Regions from separate parts of the Desulfitobacterium elongatum genome, predicted to be linked through region 3. Evidence: riboswitches for the same ligand, from Rfam matches in the RefSeq annotation. Region 3 holds a riboswitch; each other region holds the start of a gene.
What was found. Region 3 has a riboswitch for cobalamin ahead of cobT (nicotinate-nucleotide--dimethylbenzimidazole phosphoribosyltransferase). Riboswitches for the same ligand answer to the same signal wherever they lie in the genome.
Positions count from the first base shown of each region.

Region 1: another riboswitch for cobalamin. It lies ahead of cbiE (precorrin-6y C5,15-methyltransferase (decarboxylating) subunit CbiE); the one in region 3 lies ahead of cobT (nicotinate-nucleotide--dimethylbenzimidazole phosphoribosyltransferase).
Region 2: another riboswitch for cobalamin. It lies ahead of purF (amidophosphoribosyltransferase); the one in region 3 lies ahead of cobT (nicotinate-nucleotide--dimethylbenzimidazole phosphoribosyltransferase).
Region 4: another riboswitch for cobalamin. It lies ahead of ACZ42W_RS02550 (ABC transporter ATP-binding protein); the one in region 3 lies ahead of cobT (nicotinate-nucleotide--dimethylbenzimidazole phosphoribosyltransferase).

Region 1 is NZ_AP038772.1:3,859,999-3,866,109, reverse strand. Features, by position in the region: gene cbiD (cobalt-precorrin-5B (C(1))-methyltransferase CbiD) at 1-726, shown strand, start outside; cobalamin riboswitch at 827-1,004, shown strand; gene cbiE (precorrin-6y C5,15-methyltransferase (decarboxylating) subunit CbiE) at 1,175-2,398, shown strand; gene cobI (precorrin-2 C(20)-methyltransferase) at 2,414-3,133, shown strand; gene cobM (precorrin-4 C(11)-methyltransferase) at 3,528-4,316, shown strand; gene ACZ42W_RS18320 (cobalt-precorrin 5A hydrolase) at 4,313-5,440, shown strand; gene cobJ (precorrin-3B C(17)-methyltransferase) at 5,467-6,111, shown strand, end outside.
Region 2 is NZ_AP038772.1:2,915,534-2,921,644, forward strand. Features, by position in the region: gene bzaB (B12 lower ligand biosynthesis ThiC-like protein BzaB) at 1-665, opposite strand, end outside; gene thiC (phosphomethylpyrimidine synthase ThiC) at 687-1,985, opposite strand; gene purF (amidophosphoribosyltransferase) at 2,016-3,431, opposite strand; cobalamin riboswitch at 3,600-3,770, opposite strand; partial or broken gene ACZ42W_RS13595 (methyl-accepting chemotaxis protein) at 4,111-4,216, opposite strand; gene ACZ42W_RS13600 (putative ABC transporter permease subunit) at 4,331-6,111, opposite strand, start outside.
Region 3 is NZ_AP038772.1:2,037,503-2,043,613, forward strand. Features, by position in the region: gene ACZ42W_RS09650 (aminotransferase-like domain-containing protein) at 1-516, shown strand, start outside; gene cobS (adenosylcobinamide-GDP ribazoletransferase) at 701-1,453, opposite strand; gene cobU (bifunctional adenosylcobinamide kinase/adenosylcobinamide-phosphate guanylyltransferase) at 1,450-2,061, opposite strand; gene cobT (nicotinate-nucleotide--dimethylbenzimidazole phosphoribosyltransferase) at 2,131-3,282, opposite strand; cobalamin riboswitch at 3,380-3,554, opposite strand; gene ACZ42W_RS09670 (ATP-binding protein) at 3,772-5,133, shown strand; gene ACZ42W_RS09675 (Nramp family divalent metal transporter) at 5,239-6,111, opposite strand, start outside.
Region 4 is NZ_AP038772.1:568,077-574,187, reverse strand. Features, by position in the region: gene ACZ42W_RS02565 (ABC transporter substrate-binding protein) at 1-630, opposite strand, end outside; gene ACZ42W_RS02560 (EAL domain-containing protein) at 808-1,392, opposite strand; gene ACZ42W_RS02555 ([Fe-Fe] hydrogenase large subunit C-terminal domain-containing protein) at 1,386-2,120, opposite strand; cobalamin riboswitch at 2,379-2,552, shown strand; gene ACZ42W_RS02550 (ABC transporter ATP-binding protein) at 2,630-4,144, shown strand; gene ACZ42W_RS02545 (energy-coupling factor transporter transmembrane component T family protein) at 4,146-4,928, shown strand; gene ACZ42W_RS02540 (hypothetical protein) at 4,957-5,487, shown strand; gene ACZ42W_RS02535 (PucR family transcriptional regulator) at 5,634-6,111, opposite strand, start outside.

The DNA of each region.
Region 1 (6,111 bases), 1.8 Mb from region 3:
GAAGTTCCGAGAGGAGAAGAAATTGCTCAGAAGACACTCAACCCTCGCTTAGGAATCGTCGGAGGGATCTCTATTTTAGGAACCACAGGAATCGTCCGCCCTATGTCCGAAGAGGCCTTCAAGACCTCGATATTGCCAGAACTTGATCAAGCAGTTGCTTATGGTCATCGAGCGATCATATTAACCCCGGGACACTATGGATTTAGGGCTGCGACAGAGAAATTGCTAGTCCCTGCCGAAGCAATTGTTCAGATGAGCAATTTTGTGGGCTTTTTATTAGAAGAAGCAGCCTTTCGTAAGATAGAGAAAGTTATATTGTTTGGTCATATTGGGAAGTTGATTAAGGTTGCTGGTGGAATATTCCATACTCATACTCATGTGGCCGATGCTCGAATGGAAATTCTTCTGGCCCATGCTGCTTTAGCTGGAGTATCCGTTGAGAGGTTAAAAGAGCTTGCCGAGCTTCCGACAACGGAAGGTGCGGCAAAGGAATTATTAGCGGAGGGATGGGAAGCTTTGCTTTTTGAATTGGCCCATCGCGCCAGCTTGAGAGCCATGGATCATGTACACGGGCAAATACAAATTGGGACGGTGTTTACTCTGCTTAATGGTGAGATGGTCGCATGGGATGAACAAGCTGAGAGAACCATTAAAGAGTTTTGGGATTGGCCAGAAGGTTTAAAAGATTTCCACAATTTAAAATTAACCTTGAGAAGGATTTTCTAGAAAATTAGAGAATAAATACTTAAGATAAAGTATATGCTTACCTCAGAAGCAAAGTCGGATTTCTGAACTAAATTCCACAGAGAGTTGCCAACTTGAAAGCTGAATAGAAGATGTTCAAGGTTCCTCGTTTGAGGATGAAAAGGGAAGCCGGTGAAAATCCGGTGCGGTCCCGCCACTGTGAACCAAGAGTTCCTTTCAGTAACCCACTGGATAAAACCGGGAAGGGGAGAGGAATGATGATTGGAAGCCAGGAGACCTGCCTTGATTATTCACTTAACCTACGAGCGATAGGTGTGATGTGTTTTTTCGGAATATCCGAATAAAGACATAAAAGAGCCGCTCAGGCTCTTTTTTTATCTTCCATCTTAATCCAAAATAGTTCTTTAAAGTATATTCTGGGGAATGTCAGCTATGACGTCGTCTAGGTCAGAGAAGGTAGGTGAATAAGATGATACAAATTTTGGGGATTGGTCCTGGGAACTCAGAATGGCTGCCTTCCGCAATCGAAGAAGAGGTAGCTCAATGTAATGTTTTGCTGGGTGGAGCTCGTGCCCTTGAACTATTTCCGACGTTCTCGGGAGAACGATTTCGGGTCGATCGGGATTTACAGTTGGCGATTCAAACCATTCAGCAGGCGTTGAATCTGAAAAAACAAGTCGGAGTCCTCGTTTCGGGGGATCCGGGGTTCTATAGTTTACTTCCCTTGATCCGAAAGAAATTTCCTGAAGAGATAATCAAAGTTTTTCCTGGAATTAGTTCCTTACAATTTGCTTTCGCTCGGGCAGGAGTCCCTTGGCAAGAGGCAGAGCTCATGAGTGTCCATGGTCGGAGTATTGAAAGTTTGCCCCTTAATGTATGTAAACCTTTAGGAATTCTTACAGGTGGGGATAATACTCCTCAAAGAATTGCTGCATATTATAAATCTTATGGTTTCAATCCTCAGATTTCCATCGGGAACTCTTTAAGCTATCCAGATGAAGAATGGGTCGATACGGATACTAATGAACTGATCGACTCAGTAACAAATTATCCCAACGCTGTGATGATAATCTATCCGGAAAACTCCCAGTATGGAAGGACTCGACAAGAGGTCCAGCTTCAAAGTGGCTTTGGTATCTCGGATGAAGAATTTATCAGGGGAAAAGTCCCCATGACGAAAAGTGAAATTCGAGTTCAAGTTCTTTCAAAGGCTAAGATCTCAGGGAAGGATCGGGTTCTTGATGTCGGAGCAGGAACGGGGAGCCTTAGTATTGAAGCAGCACTGTTAGCTCAGCGAGGATGTGTGTTCGCGGTTGAAGAGGATCCTGAGGCTCAAGAACTTATACTTAAGAATCAGGAAAAATTTCAAGTGTCTAATCTTCGACTAATTCGTGGAACTGCCCCCGAAGCCTTATCGGGTATCCCTCCTATGGATGTTTGTCTCATTGGGGGAAGTCATGGTCAAGTCGAGGAGATTCTGAGGCAAGCGCCTCTACTACCTGGGGGACGAGTGGTCATCACTGCAGTTACCTTGGAGACCGTAGCCAAAGGCATAGAGGCATTAAGAACACTTGATTATCAGGAAATTGATGTAATTTCTATACAAGCGGTGCGTTGGAAAGGAATCAAAGATTTTCATCTGGCCCAGGCACTTAATCCAGTCTTTATCTTGTCAGCACAGAAGGGGTTATAAGAAGGAGGTAAATCATTGAACTCTGATAATAGGGAAGAGCAAAAAGTAAGTGCAGCTAAATTCTACGGAGTCGGAGTGGGACCGGGGGATCCAAAGCTTATCACCTTGAGAGCGGTCGAAGTTCTCCAAGAAATCGAGGTCATCGCTATACCTAAATCTAAAATGGAGCGTGAAAGTATCGCCTGGGAGATAGCAAAGACCCATTGTCCAAGTGGGGTCAGGATTATGGAAATGGAAATGCCGATGACTTCAGACGAGAGCATTCTCCGTGCTGCCTGGCAGAGTGCAGCAGATAAAATACAGGATGAGATGCAAAAGGGTAATTCAGTTGCATTTCTCACCTTAGGAGATCCATCCTTATATAGTACGTACAGCTATCTTCTTACTATCCTTGAACATGTTTTATCTCCTGAGCAGATTGAGACGATTCCGGGAATCACAGCTATGGCAGCAGCGGCAGCACGTGTCAATTGGCCGTTGGCGACAGGGGATGAACCCTTGGTCATCCTACCGGGAATCGAAGGGTTAGAGGAGTATGAGAAATACCCCAATCTCGTCCTTATGAAAGTATCTCGAAATCTTCCGGAAGTATTGAAGCGTATCCAGACGACAGGTGCACAAGCAGTTTTAGCAACACGTGTGGGTCAGGCTGGAGAGAATATTCGGGTGTTGGACGCTCAGGAAGAGTTGGAAAAGGTCGATTACTTAAGCATAGTTCTTTTGAAGCAGAAGTAGATCTAAATAAGAAACTAGAATTATTTGGGATATCTCCAGGATTTTGCTTTACACCGTACACTCTGTAAGCTGCGCGGATCAAACTAATCGCTTAAGTTCTTCACTCCGACGGGTTCACCTTCAGCCGTTAAGCTATCTCTTGAGCGTGCGGCTTCGGGCGAAACCCTCAACCGGAGGCTTTCGTGGCTAAATCGGCTCCCGAAAGCACTGCTTTCGCACTTGTTGCCTCATAGCCGGTTGGAAACGTCCGTGTTTCCAACCCGTCTCCGCTGCGTACTTTTCGCGAAGTTTGATTACCTGCTCGCTTAGAAGCCGCTATACTCTAGTAAAACAAAATCCTTCGGTATTCTTTCTAGTATCCAGAGCCTTCATATATAGATTGGAGTGAAATGACTTGGAAATAAATGTAGTAAATGACCATGGTCAAGTTCTCTTCGTGGGAGCGGGGCCGGGTGATCCGGATCTAATCACCCTGAAGGGGAAAAAAGCTCTTGAGGAAGCTGATCGAGTCATATATGCGGGGTCCTTAGTCAACCCGGAAATTCTTACACATTGTCGAGCAGGGATTGCATTGTTTGACAGTGCAGGACTTACCTTGGAGGAAACGTTAGAGATAATGGTTGAGGGTGTTAAACAGCAGGAAAAAGTGGTGCGCCTTCATACTGGAGATCCGAGTGTCTATGGAGCCATCCAAGAACAGATGCAACTTCTCGATGAGCAGGGAATCAGTTATTCAGTCATTCCGGGTGTAAGCTCCGTTTTTGCAGCCGCGGCTGCTCTAAAAAAAGAATTCACTCTACCAGATGTGAGTCAAACTTTAATTCTGACCCGTTTGGCAGGTCGTACACCCGTGCCGGAAAAGGAGAATCTAGCGCTTTTAGCTCAGCATCAAGCGAGTATGGCCATTTTCTTGAGTGTTCAAGAGATTGGGGAAGTTGTTGCAACGCTGTGTCAGGGGTATTCTTCAGATACACCAGTGGCCGTCGTTTACCGAGCAAGTTGGCCTGATGAGCAAATCCTTTATGGGACGTTAGAAACGATTGAAGAGTTAGTGAAACGGGCTGGGATCAGGAAGCATGCCCAAATCCTCGTGGGAGATTTCCTTAGAGAAAATCCAGGGACCCGTTCAAAGCTATATGATCCGAAATTTACCCATGAATACAGACAAGGTCAAGACGCATGAAAGCTGCAGTCTTGGTCTTAACCGATCAGGGGCTGAGAACCGCGCAGAGAATCATAGTTGAGTGGCCTGAAGGAGACCTTCCAGAACTATGGGTACATAGGAATTGTCAAGGTGATTCCTCAAGAGAGTTAGCGCATGAGCATAATGAATCAGGACTTTCTCTCCACTTCTTTCGTGAACTCAAGGAAGTGGTGCCTGAACTTTGGAAGGAATGCGCTGTTCTAATGTTTATCATGGCCACAGGAATTGTAGTCCGGCATATTGCCCCGCTTCTTCAGAGTAAGGATCGAGATCCGGCCATACTTGTCCTCGATGAAAAGGGAGAATTTGTGATTCCTCTTCTATCAGGACATTTGGGAGGAGCGAATGCTTGGGCTAGGAAGGTTGCTAATCGAATTGGAGCTCAACCCGTCCTAACCACAGCGACGGATGTTCGTGGGCTTACGGCGCCGGATGAGTATGCTCGGCAGTTCGGATGGGCAGTTGAACCGGTGGCAAAGCTTCGTAAGGTTAACCGCTTTTTATTGGATAAGGGATATCTTAATGTATGGTCAGATTATGAACTACCTGAACACCATCCGCTACGACAGGATTCCCACTATCGTTTTTTAGATGAATCAGATAAGGGAAAAGCTCACTTATGGATTAGTGTTCAAAAGGTGAGTAGAACTCGCGATTTTGCGGATGAGAATTGCTTTGAGCGTTTTGATGAGACCCCCCTTCAGATGATTCCAAGGGTTTTCAGTATCGGAGTGGGTTGCCGAAGAGGAGCCTCTACGGAACAGATCTTGGAGGCCATTCAGGTAGGTCTGAATCAGATCGGGATATCTAGGGAAAGTGTCCAAGGAATTTATAGTATTGACCTCAAAGCAAAAGAAGTAGGGATCCAGGAGGCGGCTCAAGTTCTCGGGGTGCCCTTTCAAACCTTCTCGGCGGAGAAAGTTCAAGCGGTTAACGAGGATAGAGTGCTTTCCTGTTCAGGGTATGTAAGAGAGAAGATTGGAGTGGATGGAGTATGCGAGGCAACGAGTCTACTGGGAACGAAGCAGGGAGAATTGGTACTTCCGAAGCAGAAATTGAACGGAGTCACGGTGGCGATCAGTCAGGAAAAATCTATGTCGTAGGGATCGGACCGGGTGATTCAGAGCATATGACGACTCGCGCTAAGACGATTTGGAATGAAGTCGATGTGGTTGCAGGATATAAGACCTATATTGATTTGATTCGGCCTTGGCTTACGGAAAAGCAAGTGGTTTCGACGGGAATGAGGCAAGAGCTTGATCGGTGTCGAGAAGTCGTTGAACTGGCTCAGGATGGGCGCCGGGTCGCTTTGGTGAGTAGTGGGGATGCGGGAGTCTACGGTATGGCTGGGGTTTTAATTGAGTGCATGGAGGAAGCGAATTGCCTCGATATCCCTTTGGAGATTATTCCAGGTGTTAGTGCCGCGAATGCCGCTGCTTCGATGCTTGGGGCACCACTTATGCATGATTTCGCGGTGATTAGCCTCAGTGACCTTCTCACTCCTTGGGAAGTCATCCAGAAAAGAGTAAGACTCGCGGCAGAAGGAGATTTCGTTCTTGCTATCTATAACCCAAAAAGTAAAGGGCGTCAGGATCAGATTGAATGGGTTCGAAAAGTGCTTCTTGAGTATCGTGCGCCAGAAACCCCAGTAGGAATTGTAAGAGAAGCTTTACGTGGGGAGTCTCAAGTGGTCATCACAAATCTCGAAGAATTTACCCAGTCTCCGATTGATATGTTGACCACAGTCATTATTGGAAATTCTCATACCCGGGTG
Region 2 (6,111 bases), 880 kb from region 3:
AGAGTTACATCATAAGCTTTCAGAATTTCTAATACACGATCATAATGTTCATAGAGGGGATTTTCTTTCTGGTTATGGAGCATCCAGCCTGTAAGGAAGGAACCACCCCGGCTTACGACATCAGTTACCCTGCCGGTTGTCTGCATTCTTTTGATTACGTCGAAATTCAGGGCACAGTGTATCGCCATAAAGTCTATACCATCAGCCGCTTGTTTTTCGATTACCTGAAGAATCTCCTCTATTTTCATCTCCACGACGCTTCCGTATTTTTCAATCGCTTCAATCCCCGCTTGGTAGATTGTTGTGCAGCCAACCGCTACATTTGCAAGGGATAGAGTCTGTTTTCTCATGCCGTCAATATCTGATCCCGTACTTAAATCCATAAAGCTGTCACATCCGGCTTCTTCAGCTATAGCAAGCTTTCTGGCTTCCATTTTCATGTCTTCACGGTCGCTTGAGGTACCGATTAGAGCATTCGTTTTAATCCGCAGTCCTTCTCCAATACCACAGTAATTAAATTCCTTCCGGTTTTTATTTCTGGGGATGACGATTCTCCCTTCTGCTACTCCTTGGCGGATAAACTCTACGTCAACATTTTCCTTCGCTGCGACGGCTTCCATTTCCTCAGTAATAATTCCTTTACGTGCTCTTAAAACCTGAGTCATAATATCCCACCCTTTCCTTCATTAACAGCTATGTTTTGGTGTTTTTAGATACTTCGATACGATCTCCATCGCACAGTACTTTCCGCACATGGCACAGGCTGAAGATTCACCATTGTTCCGGGTTTTTCGAATCTCTGCGGCTCTTTGCGGGTCAATAGCAAGTTCTAACTGTCTCTTCCAGTCGAGCTTTTTCCGTGCGATAGACATTTCTAAATCCCATTGATGAGCTGACTTCAATCCTTTGGCCAAGTCACCTGCGTGGGCAGCAATACGAGCAGCGATGACTCCCTCCCGTACCTCGTTGACACCGGGTAACCCGATATGTTCCGCTGGAGTCACATAACAGAGAAACTCTGCCCCAGCCCAAGCACTCAGTGCCCCGCCGATCGCTGCATTAATATGATCATAACCGGCAGCAATATCGGTTAGCAGGGGCCCGAACACAAAGTAGGGTGCGCCCTTACAGAGGCTCTTCTGCAAAGTAACTGTTGCCTTGACATGCTCGAGGGGCATATGTCCAGGGCCTTTAATCATGATTTGAACCCCTGCCTCGCGGGCACGCCTGACCAGTTCTCCCAAAACCACCAGCTCTTGTACCTGAGCTCCGTCTAGGGAATCTGCTAGGCACCCTGGCCTCATGCCATCCGCAAGACTTAAGGTCACATTATATTTTTTGGCAATTTCCAGGACACGGTCATATTGTTCGTAAAGGGGATTTTCACATTGGTTGGCGATCATCCAACCGATTAAGTGAGATCCTCCGTAACTTACGAGGGGATCAATGCGGCCTTCGCTTTTTGCCCGTTTCACAATATCCATGGTCGTTCCACAGTGCAATGCGAGGAAATCAACCCCTTCTGCCGCATGGCGTTCGATAACCTCAAACATCTCTTCAACACCCATTTTCACACTCGAGCCGTACTTTTTCACGGCTTCAGCCATCGCTTGATAGACGGGTAGGGTTCCTACTGGTACAGTAGCGGAACTTAAGGTTTCTTGGCGCATTGCATCAATATCACCGCTGACACTAAGGTCCATTAGGGCATCTGTACCTACTTCTAGAGCGGTTCTGATTTTTTCAACTTCCCCACTGATTGTGGCCTCGCTTCCATACAGACCGATACTGGCACTGACCTTCGTACGCAGTCCTTTGCCAATTCCAACCGGAACGATATTCTTATGGTTGATATTACCGGGAATAACAATCGTACCCTCAGCAACTCCTTGCCGAATAAATTCCGGTGAGACTCCTTCCCTAGACGCCACCTGTTCCATTTCAGGTGTAATGATTCCCTTTAAAGCGCTAGTCAATAAACTCATAATTGTCCTCCTCTTTGATTTAATTATTTCTTATATTATGGAAACCTTTGAATCGGTTCCCAAAAGTTGCACAGGGTAAACACCGTCAAAACAGGCTGTGCAAAAATCGTGGGGTCGCTTCAATACTCGAAGCATTCGTTCTAAATCGAGATAATGAAGACTATCTGCCCCGATATGAAGTCTAATCTCTTCGATAGACCTGCGAGCAGCGACGAGTTCTCCAGAGGATGAAATATCGATTCCGTAATAACAGGGATAGCATAGGGGTGGAGAAGCCACTAAAAAATGGACTTCTTTTGCCCCTGCCTCCCGTAGTATACGGATGATGTGACTACTGGTAGTTCCCCTCACAAGTGAATCGTCTACAATCACTACCCGTTGACCCTGAAGTATCTCATCGATAGTATTAAATTTCATTCTGACAGCTTGCTCCCGGTTTTTTTGCCCAGGCCTTATAAAGGTCCTGCCCATATAGCGATTTCTGATCAAACCTTCCCGGAAAGGCAGACCGCGCTCTTCAGCATATCCCATCGCCACGGCCATTCCAGAATCTGGGACAGAAATTACCACGTCCCCCTCCACCGGAAATTCTTTAGCCAGTTCCCTGCCAAAATCCCGACGAACTAAATTGACAGTTCTACCGTCAATTACGCTGTCGGAGCGAGAAAGGTAGATATATTCAAAAATACAGAGGTGGCGGTTACCCGAGCTAGAGCGCGTAGGTATAGAATGAATTCCATTTTTGTCTATAATCACGATCTCCCCGGGTTCAATTTCCCTGATAAATTCTCCGCCCACAGTTTCGACGGCACAGGTTTCAGAAGCAAGTACATAGCCTGATTTCGTTCCTTTTAATTTTCCAAGGCAGAGGGGCCGCATTCCGTATGGATCCCGCAGGCCGATGAGACTGTTTTTTGTCATCACGACTAGAGAAAACGAACCGGAGATTTCACTCATACAGAGTTCTAGGATCTTCTCTAAGGGAAGTTGTCTGTACTTAGCCATAAATCCAAAAAATATTTCACTATCGGTACTGATTTCCTTAGATAAACGAGTCGGTTCCAATCTCTTTTTCAATAGAGAGACATTGGTTAAGTTGCCGTTATGAGCGAGAGCCACACTCCCCCTATAATTCCTGTACAATAAAGGTTGAGCATTGACCTCTGAACTATCGCCTGAGGTGGAATACCTGACATGACCAATCGCTATGCCCCCTTTTAAGGTGCTTAAAAGATTTTCATTAAAAACGTCTGTTACTAGCCCCATTTTTTTGTGTAAATGAATTTCCGTCCCATCGGAGATGGCTATGCCTGCACTTTCCTCTCCTCGGTGTTGTAGAGCGTTTAAACCAAAATAGGTTTTAAAGCCTACCTCATCACCAGGAGAATAGATACCGAATACACCACATTCATCTCGGGGCTTATCATTAGATTCATCAAGGTACATTTTTTCTTCCCTCCCTTGTGACTTCGTTTATCACCTAAATTGAACGAGGAACATTTTTCGATTAATGACCAGAGGCTAATGAAAAAATAGATAACAAAAAAATCCGCAACCCTAATAGGGTGCGGATTTTTCCATCATCCTCACTCAAGCCGACTTATACGCGAAGCCGACAGTTCAATTTTACAGGCAGGTCTCCTGACTCAGGTTCACGGCCTTTTGCCTCCTTCCTTCTTACAAAGTGGAAATGGCAAAGGCTCCCCTTTACAGTGGCGGGTCCGTCCGGGAATTCCACCCGGTTCCCTATTCTCCCTCTCGGGCACCTGTAAAAATATAGTGAATTTACTTTAGATAATATTCTCATTTTTCAGACTTGTCAAGACTATTCTTATATAATTTACCTATAATTTATATCCTAAAACCACAAAAGGCTTAAGCATGCGTCATATGCACTCCTAAGCCTTTTCCGTTTTCCACTATAGAGTCAACCTATCCTAAAACTCTTTTCTTAAAGTGGCGACTTGTTCTACAGACATCGATTCTTCTTGAGCAGATAAAGCGATCGTATCCATGATGGCATCAAGCTCTATTACGGATTGCTCAAGGGTCTCAAATTCTGATTCGACTTTATGGGACATTTCCTTACCCTGTGTCACTTGCTTTTCTCCAGTATTCATTTTTTCAACCGCTTCAGCGACGACGGCAAAGCCACGTCCCTGTTCTCCTGCCCGTGCCGCTTCGATGGCTGCATTCAAAGCCAGTAAATTCGTTTGCTCGGCGATACCAGAGTCTCTTTGAGGTACTGGAAAAATGATAAGCGGGCTGTACGCCCGCTTAATCTTAATCTTATCCTTATACGTTTACTGACTCACACACATACGTTTACTAAACTCACACTACGTTTATTTACTCACTCGTCTTTTCCCGAGCTTCTTCTTTCGACCTGTGACGATTTCTACTCGGAAGCCTTTTCGGCTCTGCCGAACTGTAGCGGCCATAAATCCAAGAAACATCACTGCCCATACGCCGCCAGTCACGATGGTTCCCATCAGAATCCGTAACGTTGTCGGCCACAACAAGGGTCGGCTCAAGAGATACAAAACATAAAGGATAGCTGACAGAAACCCACCTTCGAAGGTTATCGGCGGGAGTTCCTGAAGAAGAGAGACCAGCTCTGCCGGTCGAAAAAGATAGACGATGCCCACTGCTAATAAGAGGATAAAAAACAAGTTAATAAGATACATAAATAGGGAAGCTCCGGGTGAAATACGCTGTTGGGGAGTGTCTGGATTATAGCGGCAGTTATTAATGGAGTAAAAGAGTCCGATCGCGCTTGACCCCAGGGAGAGAAGCACCGCCCCTATCGCCAGAGCAAAAATCAAGGTAGTAGACATACCGATTGCATAGGATGTCCCGACTAACAAGACTTCCATTAATAACAACGTCGGAAGAACGGCTGCTAGCAATTTCCCCCAGACCACTGGCCATCCCGCAAGGGGAACGCTATTTAATAGCCAGTCAGATTCTCCTTCGCGACCGAATGATTGCAAAGCCATGTTACCGCTGAACATGACGGTGTACATAATCAATACGGTTATTAAGGAAGTGCGGCTTGAATCGGCATGGGAAAACATGAATTGGGCCACAAAGAAGAGCATGATAATCAAGGGCGTCAAATAGCCAAACCATTCCCGGGTGTCACGCTTCATATAAAGTAAATCTTTCTTAGCCACTGCCCACATTCCCAGCCAAGGAGAGCCTACACCGATGACCTCTTCCTTAAATAGTGAAGATAAAGCCTTTCCCTGCAGGCGATGCTCTTCCCCTTGCACGACGGTAACCCGTTTTTTACGACGTCTACCCCCTTCTCCTTGACTCAGTGATATGAAGCCCTGGCGGAATCCCCGTTCAACAAGCTTGAAAGCCATCATAAACAGGAAAGCGCCCACGAAGAAGATCAAGAGGCTCCAGCCAAGTCCGGCGAGGAAGTTCCCTGAAATCCCTGCAATTAAAGCTTCTGAGCCCCATCCCCAGGGGAAGAAGTCCATCACTTTGAGCATCTGTTCTTGGCCTGCTAGCCAAACGCCTATGTTTAACTTATCTTCATTATTTATCACCATGCTCGGAAGCTGAAAAACCAAGGCAATCAGAATGCCTGCCAAAGCCCCGATAAAGCCAACGGCTTCCTTACTCCGATGTGGCGGGACAAGACGCATCACCAGCAGGTTGAGGAGTTCAGCTACAGCGGTACCTATCGCCAATAGCCCAAGACCCACCAAGAAAACCAAAAGGTAGAAGGTGGCTCCCGCTTGAAAAAATAGCCCACAAAAAACTCCCGGTAAGAAGACAAATAAAAGTGCTGTCAATACGTTACTTCCGATCACTGACAGAGATTTTACGGCAAAAACGACCTTGAGGGGGACGGGTGCCATGAATAGAAGCTCTAAATCCTCGGACATATAAAGGGCAGCAAAGGCTGCCGTAATGCCAAAAATGATCTGGCTGATCAAGCCACCCATGAATAACAGGGAAAGGAACCCTTGGACCGTTTGGGGTGACATCGTTTTCAAAGACCCATAGGCAGAAAAGCCTAAGGAAACTAAGAGGGAGAGCAATCCCAACAAAAGGACTACCATTCCGATTAACGCACCCTTCGGCCGATGTCTCATCTTATTCCAAGCTA
Region 3 (6,111 bases):
CTAGCTGATTTAGGAGAGAATGTGGTTTATCTCGGGACATTTTCCAAGATCCTCGCTCCTGGACTTCGAGTAGGATATGTAGTGGGAGATGAAGATATTATCGCCCATTTGGAGCAAACCAAGGAGGGCGTCGATTTACACAGTAATAACCTGACACAGCGGGCAGTTTATGAATATTTGAGCCAAGGGTATTTGCCAGAACATATCCAGAGATTGCGGGAAGTGTATGGTGTCCGGCGGAATGCTATGGTCGATGCAATACATACCCATCTTGGAGATAAAGTGGAAATAATTGTTCCAAAGGGAGGCTTATTCTTGTGGGCAAAGCTCATCGGCAAGGATAATAGCTTTGATTATGTTCAAGAGATGATCCAACACAATGTACTTTATGTCCCGGGAGCGTTGTTCTACGCTGATGGGCGCGTTTCCAATGAAATGCGTCTGAATTATTCTTGTTCTACTCCAGATATCATTGAAGAAGGGGTTAAACGGTTGGCTCGGGGGTTGAGTAAGTAGATTCAGCGCATGTAGAAGGACGAAAAGGCTCGTTCACTACTTCGCGAAAAGCTACGCTATCACGTCTTTGAAAAGTTTGCTTTGGTGAATAGAGTAATAGAAATTTAATGATGAAAGCCGTTTTTCTTCAACTAAGTAACGTTGAGAAAGAACGGCTTTGCTTATTTGAGCTTCTTATTCGTTTTTAGTGTAGTAATGGAAAAGCTCCAAGTAGAAAAAAGAGCTCTGCAAATTCGATACTTGCACCATAGAGATCACCGGTAAGTCCGCCGAGAAGATGAGAAGACTTCGATGTGAAGATGAGGATGAACAGGGTGGCGGTCAAAAAGCCTATTACTCCTGGCCAGTGTAAGAACCAGAAGGTTAGAAGGAGAAGAAAAATCCCCTGGCTTAAGAAAATGCCTTTGGTTTGTCGGGAGGCTTCATGGAAGCCTTTGCCTAGCCCGTTAGCGCGAGCATAGGGGAAAAAATGGACTCCGATTAGAAATATCCACCGTGATAGGATGGGCATAAATAAAAGGATTAGCGGGGTTGATGGAGAGGGGAGAGAGAGGAGTTCTACGAAAAGCGAGGATTTAAGAAGGAGCAAGGCGATTGTGCTTATAGCTCCAAAGGCGCCGACCCTGCTATCCTTCATAATTTCCAGCATGCGTTCGGGGGTACGAGCGGATAACAGCCCATCCATGCTATCCATAAAGCCATCAAGATGGATTCCTCCTGTGAGGACTAATTGCAGGATTAGGAGGAGAGCTCCTGTGATAAGTGGAGGATACCAGGAGAGTAATAGGGTTGAACTTACACAGAGAATCCCACCAAGAAGGAGTCCGACGACGGGATAATAGTGCTGACTCTGGGTGAATTCCTCTTGAGAAACGTCTTTGGGGTTAGGAAAAGGAATACGAGTCAAGAAGGTCAGAGCAATCTGTAATTTCCTCATTTTTGTATCTTCACTTCCCGCTTTAGGGAATCTATCAGTACTTGTCCAGATTCTTTGATCTCCATTGGATATCCGGCAACGACGGAATAGACTTTAGAGGCTGTACGACCAAGGAGTTGATTTGCTCTCCCGGCTAGATCACGGTAGGCCCGCGATAAAGGGTTATCCGGAACAATTCCTTGCCCCACTTCATTCGTCACCATAATCACCTGAGGAACAATATCCTGGGCGAGATGGGCAACCCTTCGAACTTGATCAAGAATGATTTGTTCTTTCTCATCCTGAGCAAAAGGATCCTCACTTGATTCCTCACTATATTCAGAGAGGAGGAGATTCGTCAGCCAAAGAGTTACACAGTCGAGTAAGAGGACGACCTGTTCATTTCGGTAGTGTTCCAAGACGGAAGAAATAGCAAGAGGTTCTTCCACGAGGCTCCAATCGGAAGGGCGTTGTTCACGGTGCTTTTTTACACGCAGAGCCATCTCCTCGTCATAGACTTGGGCCGTAGCGATATATACAACAGGAAGTCCAGGATGAGCTGCAAGAAGTTCAGCAAAGCTACTCTTCCCGCTCCGTGCTCCTCCCGTGATGAGAATCAGATCAGACATGATATACCTCCAAAGGAAAATTTCAGAAGGGTATATTATATTACTCCGAAAAGTTTGTCAACAAAAGATTTACTTTTCGCTATCCTTTTCGCTAACTCCAGCAGAAGCAAAGGTAGCCATCTCATTAAGGATATGAATAGAAGCATCAAGTAAGTGGAAGGCGACTGCCGCCCCTGTTCCTTCTCCAAGGCGAAAATCGAGGTGCATGATGGGTTTTAGCTCAAGGTGTTTAAGAGCTGCGATGTGGCCTTGTTCGACAGAGGAGTGTGAAGGAATCAAGTAGAGGCGTGACAACGGTGAGAGTTGAGTAGCAATCAAAGCGGCTGCGGTAGAAATGACTCCATCGAGAACTACAGGAACTCTAGAGTAGGCGGCTTCCAAGATCACACCCGCAAGCGCACCAATTTCTAAACCACCGATTTTACTTAAAACATCGATACCATCGTTTGGATTTGGATGATTAACCGTGATTGACCGTGTAATCACTTCTTGTTTATGAAGCAAGGCTGAATCATCAAGCCCAGTTCCTCGGCCCGTAACTTCGGCTGCAGGCAATCCTGTGAATACCGAGACGATTGCTGCACTAGGGGTAGTATTCCCGATTCCTACTTCCCCAGTAGCTAAGACCTTTACTCCGGATTGAATCGCTTGACGTGCGATTTTCGCACCTGTGAGAAGGGAGAGAATGGCTTCCTTTCGGCTCATTGCGGGGCCCTTAGCCATATTCTCAGTTCCGTTTTTTATTCGATTACGCATCAGTTCTGGAGGGTCGAGAGGGAAAGCAATCCCGACATCCGTACAGATAACTTCCGCCTTGGCGTGCCTAGAAAGTACATTGATGCCAGCTCCACCCTGTAAGAAATTATAGAACATTTGTGGGGTAACTTCTTGTGGGAATGCGCTGACTCTTTCGGCTACAACTCCATGATCTCCAGCCATGACAAGGACAGCTTTCTTTTCAACTTCTGGCCAGGGGTTCTTTTGAATCCCACCAAGTTGTTTGGCTATGTGTTCTAAGACTCCCAGACTTCCAAGTGGTTTAGTTAGGGAATCGAGACGTTCCTGAACAGCCAGCATGGACTCCCCGTCTAATCCCTGAATACCTTCGATAAGTTGAGTTAATGCGGACTCACATTCCTCGAGTGTTGCGTTGGATAAGTCTGAAAGACCATGCAGCTCATCAACTGGGAGTACTTCATTTGATAGTTCTGTTTTCCTCATCATAAATCCTCTCCTTCTGATAAAAAAATAAAGTCCCGCCACATTTCTGTGGTCGGGACTTTGCCGTCATCTCCGTCGCTTTCCAATACACCCTGGAAAGTCTTTTTCATCTCTGGCAGGTCTCCTGGCTAAGATTCAAACACCCGAAACCCCTTCCCGGCAAATGCCAGTGGTTTTAGTTTGGGCTCATCTCTTACAGTGGTGGGTCCGCACCGGAATTACACCGGTTTCCCTATTCTCCCCAAAGGGGCACCAAAGATTTTTATAATGAAATTATCTTAAGAATAACAAAAAATTCCGATTTGTCAATAAAAATATTCCTTTTACAAAACTCAAAGAAGGGGTTATCATTACTTAAAGAGAATGTTGTACTAGTACACTTGTTTTTAATTGCTATTTAAGCAATACACATTAGAATAGGGTATGAGGAACAATCATTCAAATTTATCATAGGAATAGACAAAATATATTAATCAGGAAGTGTAAATTGTGAAAGATGTTAAAATGCAAAGGATCTCCCTTCTTTTTGATGGAGTCGTCATTTTCCACGAACTTAATCAGGATGGTGTCATCCATTCGTTGAAAACTCTTTTGAAACTCATCGCCTCGCCAGAAAACAATCTAGCTGAAGTCTATCGTGAATATCACCGTTTCTGTTCTTTAGCGATCGAAGTGAACTGGCCAGCGCATCTTTGGGATCTCCTCTTAGAAGATGAAAATGAATTAACACATCAAGTAGCACGGAGTAACAGAAAAGAGATTGTAAGAAGTTTTGTTGAACTGGCCACCCGTGATATTCTCATCTGGCGTGAAATTTCGGAATTAACACCAACAGAAATCAAGGAAGTCATTCAAAAGAAATTCTCCTTAGTAGAGAAAGATTCACAAGACATATGGTTAAAATCCCCACTTTCCCTGTCAAATTGGCCGAATTGGACTCCTGAGAACTCAACGTTTTCAACGAAAGAGATGAGTCCAGCTGAAATCTATCTGCATACAGCTAAGAATCAAGTCAAAGAAGCTTTGGCGAAGGGAAATCCAATTGAGATGATGGATGAATTGATTTCGTTCTATCAGAGGGTGGGTTCTGGAATTTTTAGTCGTTCATTTGCCTATAAGTGGCAGGGCGACTTTGGTCACCTCAAAGGGGTTCGTCCAGATCCGATGCATAAGAGTCAGTTAATTGGTCAAGAACGGGAGCAAAGTATAGTGCTTCAGAATACTGAGTTTTTCTTATCGGGATACCCTGCGAATAATGTCATTCTTTATGGTAATCGTGGAACTGGGAAGTCTTCCTTAGTCAAGGCGCTTTTGCAAGAATACTATGATCGGGGATTAAGACTGGTCGAACTGTCAAAATCGGATCTAAAAGATTATCCGAAAGTCATCCAGCTTCTTGGAAAACAGCCACAGAAGTTTATCGTATTTATCGATGATCTCTCCTTTGAAGAGTCTGAGGCGGAATATAAAATACTTAAAACCCTTCTTGAAGGTGGGTTAGAGGGGAAACCTCAGAATGTCTTGATTTATGCGACCTCGAACCGACGTCACTTGGTGCGCGAAAGTTTCTCGGAACGGCAAGGAGATGAGGTCAACCGTAGGGATAACATGGAAGAAAAGTTATCCTTAGCGGACCGATTTGGAATCACAGTGACCTTCCCATCCCCCGATCAGGAAGGGTATCTGAAAATCGTTGAAGAGTTAGCGACACAGCAAGGGATTGTCATGGAGAGAGAGTCGTTAAGGCAGCAAGCCTTACGTTGGGTTATGCAGCATAATGCGCGATCAGGACGTACAGCCCGTCAATTTATTGATTACTTAGCCGCTAGTCAAGGCGTAGCAGCTAAGTAACACTAGTAAAGTAAACCCGTCCTTGAGGAAGGGTAAACTTTGCATTTTGAGTTGATGTAAGGGGCTAGAAGACTAAGAAAAAGTGTGGGTGATCCCCACACTTTCTTAGTTTAAGAGAGTTAGATAAATCAGTACCGCATTTAAGGAGATAATCAAGGTGACTATGATGCAGCCGATAATATTTGTGAACTTTCGGTTTGCCATTTCTCCCATCACGTCTTTTCTACTGGTAATGATGAGGAGCGGTATGACCGCAGCAGGGAGTGCAAAGCTTAAGGTCACCTGGCTGACGATAAGGATCTTCATGGGATTCAGTCCTAGCCAGAGTAACACCATAGCAGGAATAATGGTGATAATCCGTCGAATATTAATGGGAATATCGAGTCCTATGAACCCTTTCATCATACATTCTCCAGCCATTGCCCCTACGGTTGATGAGGAAAGACCGGAGGCAAGAAGGGCGAGCCCGAAAGCACCACTGGAGAGGTGTCCAAGGAGTGGAGTAAGGGAGCGATGCGCCTCCTCGATAGTATCGACAGGAATCCCTTTCGAATAGAATACTGAGGCTGCCACGATAAGCATAGCGGCATTGACTAGGAAAGCGATGTTCATAGCAAACACGATATCCAGACGCTCCATCCTGAAGTGTCGTTTGATGTCTTGGATATCCTCACTCGTCCTCCGAGATTTGACTAGCTCAGAATGGAGAAAGATGACATGGGGCATGACCGTAGCGCCAAGCATACCCACTGCAACCAGGATGCTTTCGGGGCCTAAGCTAGGAACAAGGGTATGATAAGCAACTTTACTCCAATCGGGTTTGGCTAGGAAAATCTCGACAAAATAGGAGATTCCTATGACAGCTACAAGTAGGACGATGGTCCGTTCAATGGCTTGTTGCCCAAAGCGTTGTAAGTAAACGAGAAGGAAGGTAACAAAGATCGTGATGGCTCCAGCCAAAAGTAGGGGTATCCCAAA
Region 4 (6,111 bases), 1.5 Mb from region 3:
GAATTTATAGGGGCCAGTTCCGACAGGTGCTTGGTTGACATTGTTGTTATTGTCTTTTAAAGCCTTGGGACTAACGATCGGTGCGCCCATGACCATAGCCAAATTGCTGAGGAAGGGAGTACTAGGTTCCGTTAAATTGATTTTAACGGTATTCTTATCCACGACCTCAACATTTTTTACTGAACCATAAACGAAAGGACCATAAGCCATATCCGCTGTAACCTGCGGAGGAATCTGACGATCGATATTAATCTTCACGGCCTCAGCATTAAAATCGGTGCCGTCATGGAACTTAACTCCTTCTTGGAGATGGAACGTATAGGAAAGACCATCTGGACTTACATCCCAGCTCTTAGCCAGGGAGGGTTCTACCTTTGTGGAATCCTTATTGTACTTTAAGAGCCCATCGTAGATATTGATCATGACCTTGGCTGACTCCCCATCGTCGACGAGGGCCGGATCCAGTCCTCTCGGCTCTGCGCCCTGCGCATAAATCAAGGTATCGTTAGCCTTTGATTTGGTGTCGCTACTTGCTGTATTCGTGCTTGCTTTACTGCCGCAACCAGCAACAGTAATACCGACTAAAAGCACGCTCAGGGCAAGAGCAATAATCTTTTTCCCTTTTTTCACTTTCTTCTCTCCTTTTTTCTAATCTAGAACACAGAAATAATTCTAACTTTGTGCTATCTCAATAGTACCATTCCATAAAATTCTGTCAATACATATTCTTACTAAAATAATCTTTTTCTGTATTGATTAATTAAATAATAAATCGGGCATATATCCTGCCCGATTGTGTCTTTCGTTTTAAAAATGACAATAAGCATTAACTACTTTGTCCCTTGCCGTTGCCTCCATATCCTTAGCCATATATAAGCTTGACCCGATTTCAACTTTTTGGTCTACGAAAGGGATAGGTTTTCCTAAAAAATATCCTTGAACACAATCTATCTCTAGTTCTTGTAAAATTGTCCATATTTCCTCATTCTCAACGTATTCAGCAATGGTCGCCTTACCAAGGGCATGAGCAACTGCATTGATGGCATGTACCAATGCATTATTAGTAGGACTAGCGTCGAGATTCCGAATAAAGGTTCCATCAATTTTAAGATAATCTACGGGCAACCTTTTTAGATGATTGAACGTCAGAAAGCCTACTCCGAAGTCATCTAAGGCGAACTTACACCCTATTTGTTTTAACCTCTGAATCCAATGTTCTGCATGATCTAAGTCCCTGATTGCTGCAGTTTCAGTGATTTCAAACCCAATTCGGAAAGGCTCAAGATTACTCTCTTTAATTCTACTCTCAATGAATTTCAGTAATTCTGTATCTCCAAGACTCGATGCCGAGATGTTTACGAAAACTGATACGTCAGGATGTTTCCCTAATATCTCAATCGCTGATTCAACAACCCAGCTATCGAATCTACCTCTGGGTAATCGTTGAGGTCAATATGATTCTTTTCAAAATAGGCCTCCATTTTTTGATAGGTAACATTATAATTGACGAGTTCCATCGAATTTTTATCTTGGATTTCATCGATTTTGCCGATACAAGGAGACAAGAATGCTATCTTATCGTCAATCCTTTTGTATTTTTTTAAGTAAATTGACGTGCACATCATAGGGCTTTGGATTGGGGCAAGGTACTTAATCAGTTCAGAGCGGTATGTTTGAATGTAGTTCACAATCACAGGGCAGGGTTGAGCAATAATTGAATCTAGTTTCTGCTCCTCAATGGTTTTTAGATAAGCCCAAGTCGTGATATCTGCACCGATCGACACATCGTAAACAAGCGTTACCCCTAAGGACTTTAAATAACCAAATAACCGTTTATAATTAGGAAAGTTATATCTGATAGAAGGAGCTGCAATGACAGAAATACCAATTCCCCGTGTTAAGTTAGCAAAAAACCTCTCAGTATCATCAGCAAAATCTCGGGCCTTATGATCACATACGTCTATACACGCCCCACAGTGAATGCATTTCAAATGGTCAGTTTTAACCCGATTTTCACCATTATCTAAGAACGCTACGTTTGCTTTGACCGGGCATTTAGCTATACATTTATTACAACCTACACATAGTTTTTTATTCGTAAGTAAAACTTCAACATTCATTGAAAAGCCCCTTATCCTTACTTACTCATATGTTCCTCTTGCAGTTTATTTCATTACCCATAAGCATCAGTTAAGCGTTTTGAATTGCAATACTATTCCCAATATTCGACACAGATTGCGCTAATCCTTCTTAATCCCGTATAATAAGCAAGGCTCCTGCTGATGGCAGGAACCTTGGCTGTTTTTGCAATTTCCTATGTCATGATTATTTCATCCCCTATTGACAAAATCATTTTACTATTCTAACATTAAGCCAACTGAATACATCATTTTTTAGGTGCCCGCAAGGGATAATAGGGAACCAGGTAGAAATCCTGGACGGACCCACCACTGTAATTAGATGTTGACGATGTGCATTTGCCACTGGGATAACTGGGAAGGCGTACATCTTAGTCTATAAGTCAGGAGACCTGCCTATAAAATATCGCGAAGATGGACAATGGTAAAGTTCTAGCTTTTTTATAAAGCTGGGACTTTTTTTTATAATTTTTTATGCTTTAGGAGCTGCCATGAAAACAATTGCAACGATCAAAATCGAGAAACTCGTATTTCCGCATGAAGAAAAACCAGCACTCAGAAATATTGACCTTGAAATTAATCAGGGAGATTTCATCGTCATTACAGGAGATGTAGCCTCTGGAAAATCGATTTTGCTGCACTCGATCACAGGCGCTATCCCTCACTACCATAGCGCGGAATTAACGGGGAAAGTCACTATCATGGGTCAAGATATCAAGGACATACCCCTCAATAAAATGTCCGACTATGTGGGATACATGATGCAGGAACCTCAAAACCAAATCATCAGTCTGGATGTATACGAGGATGTTGCCTTCGGCCTCGGGAACCTAGAAATCCCCCTGGAACAAATAGATCAGACGGTTAAAAACACTTTGGAATTTGTAGGTCTAACGGGCTATGAAAACAGACAGACCGCTTCGCTCTCAGGCGGGCAGGCCCAGCGTGTTGTTTTGGCCGGTGTCTTGGCTCTCAATGCCCCTATTTTGATTCTTGACCAACCAACCGCGGAACTGGATCCCTTGGGCCGCTTCGAGCTATATAAGCGGCTCGGTCAGTTAAATAAAATTCAGAATCTAACCCTTGTTTTGGTCATGGACCGAATTGAGGAAGTCCTTAACTATGCCAACAGAGTCTTCTATATGAGGGACGGCGAAATTTTCAAACAGTATTTGCCTGCGGAATATTACAAGGAACAAATTGAACATCGAAAAGGAAGGCTGAAATGCGCCACTTCCTTGACGAACAACGGTAAGCCGAGGGAAATCATAGCCGAAATTACAAATGTCTCCTACCAGTACAAAAATAATTTGCTCGGTTGTAAAGACATTCATTTAAAAATTCATAAGGGCGACTTCTTAGCCGTCATCGGATTAAATGGGTCCGGAAAATCAACCCTAGCCAAAATGCTCATCGGTCTATTAAAGCCTTCTCAGGGTGAGATTAAAGTTTTTAACCAACCTCTAAATAAAGAAAACCTTACAGAGATTCGTGCGCACATGGGCTTTCTGTTTCAAAACCCTGACTATCAGATTTTTGCAAGCACCCTGGAAGAAGAGGTTGGATTTTCACTGAAGTTAAGAGGTGAGCAAAATGAAATAATTGATCAAAAAATTGATGAGTGTCTAGGATTTGTGGGGCTGCTTGACTATAAGAAAATGCATCCCCAACGCTTAAGCCGCGGTCAGCGCCAGCTTTTGGCACTAGCCTCCATCCTCGTCAGTGATCCGGAATTCATCCTCGCCGATGAACCGACCTCGGGCCTTGACGAAAGCCAAGGATATATGATCATGGATAAACTAGCCGAGCTGTCCAAGAATGGCAAAACAATCCTGGTTATTACCCACGACCTAACCATGGCTAAAAACTATTCGAACCGGTTAGTTGCCCTGCATAACCATCGCCTTCAACTGGATATCTCAACAAATGATCTCAAGGAGCATCTTGATACGCTAAAAGACCTGGGGCTAAATTTCAAACCTGTTATTTCCTTTGAGGAGGGTTAGAATGGGACTTTCTTATGGCATTGAACAAAAGGAAAAACAAAATATAAAACTTATAAATACGTTGGATCCTCGGACAAAACTAGCCTGGTATGCCCTGATGATCTATTTTGCACTGAGTTTGGAAACTGCTATTCAGTTATGCCTTGTTTTATTAGTGGGACTTACGGCCTCTCTTATCTTAACGGGTTCCTTGAAGCAGTATAAGGTCATGATTGTAATCATGTTACTTTTGGGACTCCAGCTACTCATCCTTCAACTGCTCTTCTGCAGGGAAGGCGTTCTAATCTACCAATGGGGCATCTTCAAAATCTACAGTGAAGCAATCCCCCTCACGATTACCGGTCTACTGAAGGCCACCCTTATTGTCTTTGCAAGTATGCAGTTTTTTACATCCTCCTCACCCACTGACTTCACCTTAATGCTCATGAAATTCAAAATTCCCTACCGCTTTGCCATGTTGGTGGGACTGGGCGTCCGCTTCATCCCTCTAATGAAAGATGAATATATCTCCATCATCGATAGTCAGCGCACCAGAGGCCTTAAAATAGAAAGCGTCTGGGACAATATCAAAGGCATTATTCCAACCTTCCTGCCTTTTTTATACCGCGCTGTCAGACGTTCGACAGAGACAGCCTTAGCAATGGAGTTAAGAGGCTATGGTCGGAGCAAAACCCGAACCTTTTCTTCAAATCTATCGATTAAGAAGTACGATATCGCTTTAATCGTTACGATGTTATTGGTAATAACCCTCCATCTTGTTAGCAGGCTATTACCATTTATATAATCACAAAATTTTAGGAGGAGAGTTAAAAATGAAAGAAAGTTTATTCAGAACAGACACAAAAGCTTTAGTAGGCTCCGTCATCGTAGGGATCGTATTCCTGATTATGATGCAGGTAACAGGACGTATCGACGGTATTTTGGACCCTACCCTATTACTTTTTAATGGAACCTGCTGGGCCTTCTTTACTGGTCTCATCGTCTTAATGTACAAACAGCCGGCAGGTATTATCTCCGGTTTATTGGAAGCCATTGTAGCCATGGCAACAGCCTATTCCCCTCTCGCATTTTTCTTTATTTTCGCCAATACCATCGGCTCCATTTCCTATTCATTAATTGCAAGGAAGTTTTCCATGGAGAAATTAAGCCACCATATACTGGCTCAGATCGGGTGTAATGTTACCGGTAACTTTTGCGTTATGCTCGGATTGATTTATGTCATTCATCTCGACTGGAAGATCGCACTTTTAAGTTCATCACTAACCACCCTCGTAGCAACGATCGTTGCAAGCATCTTGACAAAAAGTGTTTACGGTGCCTTACAAAAATCATCCTTGCTCTAAGACGAAAAGGTATCTCTCCTGTCAACCGGAGCCTTTTAAAGACTTAGAATTATAGAGAGCCCAAATGAAGAGGCTGCTACGCAACGAACGTTTCTGTTCATGGTGTAGCAGCCTCTTCATTTGCTTTCTTTTATTAGCTCTACTGGTTATTCTATCAGTTCACACTTTTGAAGGACATCCCACGTTTTAATTGCAGTATAAAGATGAATCCGGGTTTGATAGGAAGAAAAATTTACATTGAGCAGTCTTTCAATTTTGAACATTCGATAATATACGGTATTCACATGGACATATAGTTTGGAAGCGGTTGTTGTCCAACTACACGCATTATCTAGTAGAATTCTCAGGGTACCAATAAAGTCAGTCCCAAATTGCTTGTCATGTTCAATTACTTTCCCCAAAATCTGCATACAGTAATTTCTGATACTATTAAGATCAAGAGAAAAAATGGGTGTGAAAACTCCTAATTGAGAAAAATATTGAATCGAATGTTTTTCGCCCACTAAATTAGATAAAGCTAAGGCAATGCATGCCTCCTGGTAGCTTTTGAGCAAATCTGAGGGTGGATAAACCTTGCCTAGACCGAGAGAAAAGCCAAAATTAAATTTTTCTTCAAGGGTCTGT